DNA from 3 places in the Ruegeria sp. YTSC002 genome. Region 3 is predicted to be linked to each of the others. Evidence: riboswitches for the same ligand, from Rfam matches in the RefSeq annotation. Region 3 holds a riboswitch; each other region holds the start of a gene.
What was found. A riboswitch is a leader RNA that binds a small molecule or an ion and turns the genes downstream of it on or off. The one in region 3 is predicted to bind cobalamin.

Region 1: it holds a riboswitch for cobalamin, as region 3 does, so the genes downstream of both, AC2FFD_RS21360 (DUF4198 domain-containing protein) here and AC2FFD_RS15065 (CbtB domain-containing protein) in region 3, are expected to answer to the same signal.
Region 2: it holds a riboswitch for cobalamin, as region 3 does, so the genes downstream of both, AC2FFD_RS05560 (DUF1636 family protein) here and AC2FFD_RS15065 (CbtB domain-containing protein) in region 3, are expected to answer to the same signal.

What each region holds. Positions count from the first base shown of each region.
Region 1 covers NZ_JBXWML010000019.1:13,270-16,540, forward strand. Annotated here, with positions in the region: gene AC2FFD_RS21350 (NikL family nickel/cobalt ECF transporter subunit) at 1-216, opposite strand, end outside; gene cbiM (cobalt transporter CbiM) at 213-824, opposite strand; gene AC2FFD_RS21360 (DUF4198 domain-containing protein) at 831-1,616, opposite strand; cobalamin riboswitch at 1,748-1,946, opposite strand; gene AC2FFD_RS21365 (ROK family transcriptional regulator) at 2,070-3,194, opposite strand.
Region 2 covers NZ_JBXWML010000002.1:81,508-84,778, forward strand. Annotated here, with positions in the region: gene AC2FFD_RS05550 (carbohydrate kinase family protein) at 1-637, shown strand, start outside; gene AC2FFD_RS05555 (D-lyxose/D-mannose family sugar isomerase) at 654-1,319, shown strand; cobalamin riboswitch at 1,419-1,615, shown strand; gene AC2FFD_RS05560 (DUF1636 family protein) at 1,713-2,069, shown strand; gene AC2FFD_RS05565 (ABC transporter ATP-binding protein) at 2,066-2,839, shown strand; gene AC2FFD_RS05570 (ABC transporter substrate-binding protein) at 2,856-3,271, shown strand, end outside.
Region 3 covers NZ_JBXWML010000008.1:3,046-6,316, reverse strand. Annotated here, with positions in the region: gene AC2FFD_RS15075 (hypothetical protein) at 108-611, opposite strand; gene AC2FFD_RS15070 (CbtA family protein) at 676-1,374, opposite strand; gene AC2FFD_RS15065 (CbtB domain-containing protein) at 1,379-1,549, opposite strand; cobalamin riboswitch at 1,584-1,799, opposite strand; gene AC2FFD_RS15060 (DUF1636 family protein) at 1,981-2,316, opposite strand.

The DNA of each region.
Region 1 (3,271 bases), on a different contig from region 3:
GACAAAGAAACCGTCCGCATCCGTGACCGATCGACCCAGCTCGGCCCCGTCCGGGCCGGTGACAATGACCTCGGTCCCGCTTGCCATATCACCGTTGGAAAAGCCGATCTCGCCCTCGATCACGTCTCCCGACTCGAAAACGCCGGCTATGACCTTGTGCGCCAAGGCAGGCACGGGCGCACAGCACACAGCCAGTATGACAACCAGATGCTTCATGTGGTTGCTCCTCTGAAAAACAGTTCGGGCTTGACCTTGCGCGCCAACAAGACGGCGAACCCGGTCAAAATCGCCTCGATGGCCATGACTGGAATATGGGCGAAGAAAACAAGCTTGGCAGCGGGCAGGAACTCATCCCCCGACAGCGCCAGGGAAATCGCGACCATGCCGGTTGTCGCCGCAATTGCAAATGCGCCGCCGACACCACCCCAAATCGCACCATGCAAAGGTGTCCCGCGCGCGATCAGACGACCGAACAGCATTCCGGCCACCACCGCGGGCAGGGCGATATTGACGGTGTTGATCCCCAGCACCGTCAACCCGCCAAAGCCGAAAAAGACCGCCTGTAACAAAAGCCCGACGAACAAAGCCGGGAATGCGGCCCAACCAAGCAGCAGCCCGGCCATGCCGTTGAGGATCAAATGGACCGACGACGGACCAATGGGTACGTGGATCAACGATGCTACGAAGAAACTGGCTGACAACACACCGGCAGTGGGGATGCGATCAAGATCCAGAGACCTGAGACCCATGGCGATCCCACCCGCGGCCGCTATGGCGCCGCCAACAACAACCGGGTTGGAAAGGGCTCCGTCGACGATGTGCATTCGGGGTTACTCCAGATCCCAGGCGCGAATCCAGATCACCGCATCCTGGCTGAGTTCTTTGCCCTCATGTTCGGTTGCCGGACCGGATCCAAGTGCTGCGAAACCCCAGTAGCCGGCTTTTGGAACGCCGAACGAAAAATACCCGTTGTCGTCAGATATGGCGACCACCGCACCACCCGGCATAGGGGACACTTTCGGTGCAGAAGCGGCCGCGCTGTCCATGTCGGGTTCGGCGGCCATGTATTCGATCTCGATCTCGGCCCCCGCAACCGGCTGACCATCAGCCAGCACACGGCCCGTGAAGGTTGAACCCGCGATGATGTTGGTCGGCTTGTTCAGCGGGACAATCTCGGTCGGCAGACCCACGGGATTCATCCAGTCGGTCGGTAATTCGTTGCGGTTCAGGAAGGCTTTGGTGAGCTGTTGGATATAGATGTCTTCGGATTCTTCATAGTAAGGCTGAGGAACCGTCACCAGCACATAGTCACCCGACCGTTTGACCGGGACACTGCCTTTGAACGCCGCGCCCTCGTTTTGCCCGCCGGTGAACCGGATAGGTTCCAGCGTATCCAGCAAATCGGTCTTTTCACCGTTGTGGATCACATAGAATTCCTGCGGCTTTTCCAGATCCATGACATGGCCGTTTTCGAACGGATGCCAGAAAATCAGCTTGACCGGCACGTCACCCGGTTTCTCGATCATGGTGTCGGTGGTGTATTCCAAAAGGAAATGCGCATTTGCCATGGCAGGAAGTGCCATCACGGCAGCGGCTGCACTGAGCAGCGTTTTCATGAACAGTCGTCCTTGTCCCGTCGCGCCAATCCCGGCGCGAAATTCGTTTTGACCACAGGACATTCGACGCCAAATTACCCTTTCAGGCATCCTGGTCCGACGCACATCCCGTCGCCGATTAGGAGTGCCCATTAGAGGGCACATGTCCGGCAGGTATCCTGACTTGCGGGTCAAAGCGTTGGACTGGCCTTCCCGGGCAAACCCCAGTGGCGTTTCAGCCCTGCTCGCCGCTTACAGTTGCGGGTGCAGTTGCGGAATTGGGCCTGAGCCCGCACCGCATTCCCTATTGATTCCAGAGCAAGCCCCGGAACCGGACATGCCGAGCGGCTTGCCAGACAACTCAGCCCTCGGTCAACGAAAATGTGCCGTGGCCGTCGAAAAAAGCTGAATTCGGCAGTTCGGGCGGGTAAATCGACTTCGTGAAAAATCCCAGGCAGCAGGATGATTTCATGCCTAAGCTTCTGAAAGATACCTTTCCGACAACGGCAGGCTTGCCGCACCCAGTGAGCGTGCTTCCGGGCCCACGGTCCCTTCCAGCACCACGGGGCGCTCAAGACCGGTCAGGTTCAGCTTGGACAGTTTGTCTTCGACCATTTCAACCAAACTCGCCTTGATTTCCTGCGGCATCCAGCCGTCAATCTTCACGCATTCGAAATCTATCAGGCTACAGGATGAGACAATCGCATGGGCAATCCCGCTCGCCGTCCGTTTCAACCAGTTTTCCAGTTGAACATTTGGCACATCCCAACGTTCGGTCGTTTCCCATAAAGACTGCGAGGTCGCCCCTGCTGTCGTGATCGCACGCTCGAGCACATAAAGGCTGGCCACGTCGATAAGCGGCCTGACACCGCCCGTACCATCCGGCACAGGCAGGGGGCCGATCGCCCCCGAGTTTCCACGCCCCGAAAAGATCGCGCCATTGAGAACCACACCGCCGCCAATGAAAAACCCGATATAGAAGTACAGAAAATCCCTTGGTCCATCGGCCGGACCGAATACCAGTTCCGCACCACAAGCCGCCGTTGCGTCATTTTGCAGAAAAACCGGCATATCGAGGCGACCAGCCAGGTCAGCCTTCAGGTCTGATACGCGCCACGGGTCCATTTCTTCCTGAGGAACCTGAAGGGCCTGGGCCCAGTCCCACAGGTAGAAAGGCATGGCAATTCCAAGACCCGCAATCCTGCCTTTGGCCTCGGGCGACATGGATGACATCATTTTGCCCAGACTCTGCGTGGAAAACTCCAAAGTGGCTTTCGGCGTTGGATAGTCATAGGTTCGCCGCTTGCGTTGCCGTACGTTTCCCACAAAGTCAGTCAAAACCAGCTCGGTACTGCGGCGCCCGACCTTGAGCCCAAAGAAAAACGCACCATCCGGGTTGAGACGCATGGGAACGGAAGGTTGCCCGACTTTCCCGCGGACCGGTTCACCGCGCAGAAGCAACCCATCCTTTTCCAATTGACGCATGATGACGGAAACCGTTTGTGCCGACAGTCCCGTCATGCGCGCGAGTTCGGACTTCGCAAGGGCCTGATGACGTCGGACAAGCGACAACACCAGCCGTTCGTTGCGGGCCCGCATGCCGCTTTGATTGGTTCCGCGCACCACTGACCCCTGTGAACCAATCGAGTTTTTCCGTGATGAATTTTCCGGCACGA
Region 2 (3,271 bases), on a different contig from region 3:
CTTTGTTGATGAAAACACCGCGGGCCGGATGTTGCTGCCCGAAGACATGCCCGATCAGCTTCCTGCTGTCTCTGCCCTGTATCTCGGCGGAATCAGCCTTGCCTGTGAACCTTGCGCAGATGCCTATGCCGCCCTTCTGGACCGCCACGGTTCCGACCGGGCGGTGATGCTGGATCCGAATATCCGCCCGGGTTTCATCAAGGATCAAACCCGGTTCAGAGCGCGTTTGAACCGCATGATCTCACAAGCGGATATCGTCAAGGTTTCAGACGAGGACCTGGACTGGATCATTCCGGGCGCTGAATCCGAAGCCGCGAAGGCGTCTGTGCTGTTGCAGGCGGGTCCTTCCGTTGTCATCGTCACGCGTGGCAGCGACGGGGCGCACGGCTATCTGGCGGATGGTTCCGAAGTCTCGGTTCCTGTGAAGCCCGTTGAAGTGGTCGACACGATCGGCGCAGGTGACACGTTCAACGCCGGCGTCCTGACCGGTCTCAGCCGTGCAGGGCATCTGACCAAATCAGGTCTGCGCGGATTGACGGCTGAAAGCCTGCAAGCAGCCATGGAACTGGGCGCTGACGTGGCGGCCGTGACCGTTTCCCGAGCCGGGGCGGAACCCCCCTGGGCGCACGAACTTTGACCTGCGGGATAGCATGATGAAACGTTCCGAAATCAACCGTATCAAGACCCAGGCACAAGCATTCATTCAGTCCTTCGGTGCCGTGTTGCCACCCTTTGCGGATTGGTCGCCCGAGAAAATGCGCAGCCCTCTGGCGGAAACGATCCGCGGCCGCGGGTTGGGATGGGACATAACCGATTACGCACAAGGCCGTTTCGACGAACTTGGACTGTTTCTGTTCACTCTGCGCAATGGCGAGGCGAAGGATCTGAAATCCGGGCGCGGGATGCTCTATGCGGAAAAACTGTTGATCTCGAAAGACAATCAGCTTTCTCCGATGCACCGGCATATCGTCAAGGCAGAAGACATCATCAACCGGGGCGGCGGCGACCTCGTTCTGGAAATTCATGCGTCGGATCCAAACGGTGGCGTCGACCGCGACAATCCGGTGACGGTCCCAAGCGATGCCTGCCCTGTAACCTTGCAACCCGGAGAACACTTGCGGCTGAAGCCGGGGCAAAGCGTAACTTTGATGCCCGGCATCTGGCACGCTTTCTGGGCCGAGCGCGGCGATTGCCTTATTGGCGAGGTATCGACCGTGAATGACGACCGTACGGACAATGTGTTCGAAGAGCCGATCCCACGGTTTTCGAAGGTCGAGGAAGATACCGATCCGGATTTTCTTCTTGTATCAGACTATTGACACCGTTCGGTCCGGGCTGGCGCAGCAGGATCGCTGGCTCAACTGTTGCAATTCCATCCACCACCCTTTCGCCTGCCGCTTGACAAGTCTGGCATAGCCGGACTAGCTGAGCGGGATGGTTCCGTAAGGGATGAAAATGGGAACACGGTGCGGCGCTGGAATGTGCCAAGTCCGTGACTGCCCCCGCAACTGTAAGCGGAGAGCGACGCCACTTCACCACTGACCCGTATGGGTTGGGAAGGTGGGCCGAGCCTTGACCCGCAAGTCAGGAGACCTGCCATCGCATGGTAACCAACCCGGGGCGGGGCGTCCCCGAAGGAGGCTTGATGGCGCGTTTGCGTAATATCTGGGTATGTGCCCTCTGTCTGCATCTGGCAAACGACGGAGACGGCAATGACCTGCTATTCTGATCACTACGTTCTGATCTGTTCAACATGTCAGGGGACGATGTCTGCCGAGGCTGCGCAAGACGCGCTGGATGCTCAGCTGCCTGACGGTTTTGAAACCCGAATGGTGGCCTGCATGGCAGGTTGTGAACGGGCCATGACCGTCGGATTTCAGGCCGCAGGCAAAGCGCAGTACCTGTTCGGCGACATTAAGACATCACACGACCTGGATGCCCTGGTCGAATTCGCGACCCAGTTCGGCGACAGCGACGATGGCTGGACCAGCGCTTCGGACCGCCCTCCTGCCCTTTTCGCAAAGACCCTGTCGCGAATACCCGCTTTGCCATCCCGAGGGACATCATGAGCTTTCTGGTTGCCGAGGATCTGGAGTACTACGCGCTCAATGGTGATATCCTGTTGCAGGATGTATCCTTTCGTCTGGAAGAAGGATCAATTCTGGCAATCGCCGGGCCGAACGGCGCCGGTAAGACCACTCTATTGAAACTGCTGTGCGGGATTGAACGGATTGCCTTGGGTGATGTTTGGATAGAAGGCCAAAGCCTTCGTACCCTGTCCGCCCGCCAACGCGCCCGCTCCATTGCTGTGGTCGGACAGCAGGAAATGCCCGACGGACGGATGCGCCTGCAAGACTACGTTGCGCTGGGACAAATCCCGATTCAGGGCGAACGTTCGGTGGCTCAGCACAAGGCTGATCTTGAACGGGTGCTGACGACGACCGAGCTATCGCATTTTGCCAACAAAACGATGGGTCAGCTGTCCGGCGGAGAACGTCAGCGCGCACATATCGCGCGCGCGTTGGCCCAGAACCCGTCCTTGCTGTTTCTGGACGAGCCAACCAACCATCTGGACCCCGATGCCAAGGGGCACATGCTGTCTCTGGTCGCTGATCTGGGGGTAACGGTCGTCATGATCGTCCATGATCTGGTCATGATCCCGGAATTCGCCACCCATGTGGCGTTGATGAAGGCTACGCGTCTGACAGGGTTCGGGCCTGTTGGCGAAGTTCTGACCCCAGACCGGGTACGTGAGACATTCGGCGTGGATTATCTGTGCTTTCAGCACGAAGGCCGCATGATCCCCGCACTGGATATCCGAAAACGGAAATTGTCATAATAACAGGAGCTTACATATGATGCAGAAACTCTGGCCGGTGGTCGTCTTCGCTGGCTTGGCAGGTGGCGCGGCAGCAGAGGGCGTCACCGTGGACAATTGCGGCGAACCGCTGGCTTTTGACTCGGCGCCGGAACGTCTGGTCGTGCATGACATGAACATGACGGATATGGCCTTTGCGCTCGGCCTTCAGGACAAGATCGTGGGGCTTACCGGAATTACCGGCTGGTACAAAACAAGCCCTGATTTTGATGCTCAGCGTGGCGATATCCCAGAGCTTGCCCCCAAATACCCGACCATTGAAAACCTTGTGGCCGTCGAACCCGATCTGTTTTTTGCCGGTTGGTACTATGGCATGAAACCCGGCGGTGACGTCACGCCCGACACGCTGGAACCCTTTGGTATCAAGACCATGATCCTGTCCGAAAGCTGCGT
Region 3 (3,271 bases):
AGCTTATCTGTCCTTGGATACAGAGCGGCAAAAACCCGCGCGCACGCTGTACTTGCCGCTTAGACCCGCTGAATCCGCGTAGTTGTCTTCTCAGCCAGGAATGTCAATCAGGAGTCATCGCCGTCAGGCTGCACGGTCACTTTGGCCTCCACGGGCACACCCTCAACCATCAGAGGGCTGTGGCTGTTGCCATTGAGAGAAACTTTTACTTCAACATCGCCATCGGGGAGCGACGGAAGGTGTAACCAATTGGCATAAAGGCGGCCCAGCTTTTCGCCGTTGATATAAACATGCGCGTGACCTTCGCCTGGAACGTCAGCCGTGGAGGCATTTTCCGGAGCAAAGCGAAAGTTCTGCGGTGTCACACGCAGATTCCAGCCCGCCATAGGATCCTTAATCATCTGGATCGCCACACTGGGGGCGTCGCTGTCGGCAGGCAGATTAGTGGCAGCGGAGTGGTCGTGCGCTGCCATCTCCATGTTGCCGCCGTGTTGGGCCGGGTCAGTATGGTCATGGCTCTCAAAGGTGCTACCGCTGCTGGCGGCAATCACAAAGCCAGCACCGCCGCCAAAGACAAGTCCGATGGCAAAGAGAGCAAGAGAACGGGACATCTTGTCATCCTCAATAAAAAAAACCCGCCGGTGTAACCAGCGGGGTAGCAATGGAGGAGCGCGATCAGACTGCAGCGCCTGCGCGCTTGCCTTCTGTCTGCCAGAAGTGGCCGGTGAAACTGCCTAAGAGTGCCCAGGCGGCCATGCCGATGCCGAAGGCCCGGGCAGCAAAAAGCGCCCCGATCTCGGTCGGAACCGGCCCAGAGAAACTCTCAGGCTCAGGGGCCCCGATAATATGCGGTACCATTAGCAGCACGGCCGCAATCAGGTAGCTTACCAGGTTACCTCCAAAGGCAATCAGCCACATGGCTACGCCGGCTGCGGCAACGGTGACCGTCCACCAGATCTGACGCACTCCCACATCTGCTGCCGCTACGCCGGGAACTTCTGGAGCCAGTGACAAGCCAGGAGCAAAGTGGAAGGCGACAAAGCCCGCAAGACCCCAAAGCAGGCCGGTGCGGCCGTTGATCTCATGCCCCTGACGTTCGGCTACTGACATCAGCGCCGCCAGGACTAGCGCATAGCCGGTGTAGGTAAGCATGGTGAAGATAATGCTGAGACCATCGCGCATCGGCTCGGCGAACATGCCGGGCAGGTCGGGATGCGCAGTTACGGGATCAGCGCCAAAATGCACCAGGTCGCCGCCCTCATAGAGCTCGGCGTGAAGTAGCACTGGCTGCACGAAATACAACTGCAGAAGGGCGGCAATCAGCCCCGCTGCTGCACCAGCGAACAAGCCGCTGGTCAGAATACGACTGAACATTGTTTTAGTGGCAGGGGAAGCCAGTTGCGTGGCGCACATCATGAGCCGCGTCATGCAGGCCAGAAGCCTGAACATGGCCAGTCACGGTAATGATCCCTAGACCCAGAACCACGGCGAATACTGCAGGCAGAAAGGATGCGCCAGCGGCGGATGCCTTGATCGTTTTTGTCGTCATTTTAATCCTCCTCGCCGTCACACCCGACGGCATATGTTGTGTCCATCCTACGGCCGGTCTCCTGACTCGCAGGTCACAGCAGACTTCCCCCTTCCCAGCGCCATTACGCCAGTGGTATTGGAAGGCCGCTCGCCGCTCACAGTCGCGGGGGCGGTCAAGGCTTCAGTGCGGTAGTTTGGTGCACCGTCCTCATTCCCGTTTCAGTCCCAGTGCGTAGGCACCTTTGGACACCGTAGAAGCCTTTATTGTTCCATAGTGCTTTGTTCCGTCAAGTACGAAAGCGACATCATAGTATTCTGCAGCGGTCAATCTTAGGTAATGGCAGGCTTGGTTTAGATTTTAGCCGTTCAGTGCAGAAGGCTAAGTCGAAAAACACAAACTGTAAGCTGAAAACTCGACACCGGAGCTTTGGTCGGCAAGTTGCATGTTGGCTATCTTTTTTGTGCCGGTATACGTGCAATCGCCTTGAAACGTAGCTTACCTAGCTTCCTGGCGTCAGCGAAGTCGCCGTCAGTACTGTCCTCATACATCCGCATGAAGATCATTATGTCCGGAAGATCGACAACCGTAACCTCACCGAAAAGATAGGCGGTCTTGCCGCTTTGTCGCACCGCCAACGTCTGTGGTCGGTGACAACCGGACATGCAATCCACTTGCTGCAACTCGGCTTGCACCCCCGATGCCTCCAGCGTTGCGGCTAATTGATCATAAAGGGTGGAATCCGCGTCGCGGCAGGTTCTGCAAAGCGTGAGGTTAGGTAGGCACATGCGTCAGGCTGATCCTTGATCGAGAACTTCCATCTGAGATTTCATATTTGCTGGTCGGTTGTTAGCTCAGTTTCAATACGTGTTTTGACTCTAAGTCTGGAAAAGAGTCCATACTCAGGCAGGAAGGACACATGAGCCCTAGCCCTCGAAAACTTTGCAAATACACCGAGTGCGAGACGGGGATTTGGCAGGGCGAAGAAGCAACCATCAGACGAAAAAATTTTTAAGTTTCTACGTGAGACTGAGCTGAAGCAGGTGGTAGGCGATGAAGTGGAAACAGCTCACGCGAAACATCTTTGTTCTTCAATAATCTGAAACAGCATTGCCTCCGGGATCGGCTCGCCATGACACGCCTATTTTCAGGTCCGCGCGCACCGCGCCTCCCAAGGCGAATTCCGAGACGCGACAGGTTCTTGTTGCGCGTAACTAGGTTCGTTCTATCGTCAATTACAGTCTAGATCCGGGACATATAGCGGGGTTCGTGCTTGATGGTTACCTTTCGGTTACCACGACCGATCATGGGACTGAATGCGTAGCGACAACCGACGACATTCAAAAGGAAGTACGCTGATGCGAAACGCCTCGGCATTAACAACTTTTCTGTCTGCGTCACTACAACCGAGGATCGCCCATGCCGCCATCGGTTCTCGCCGCAACCCGGTGTGATGGGTGTTGTGATAACGGCATATCTCCGGGTGCAGCCAGTCTTCGAACTCCTCCAATGTCATCGACGCAGTGCCGGAGCCGTCGCATTTCCCCTTATCCTTGGGGGATAATTGCGTTCTTCCCTAAAGTAGATGAACGGCCTCCATGGTCGTCCTAATCAGGCGTTCGATATCTTCGCCGTAACGCGCTCGACCCGGTGGCCTTTACTTGACGGAGATACTCCAATCTGAGCGGGTCAAATGGAAGGTTTCGCTGCGGAAACGCGCCCATTGTCTACGTGTATGGCTTG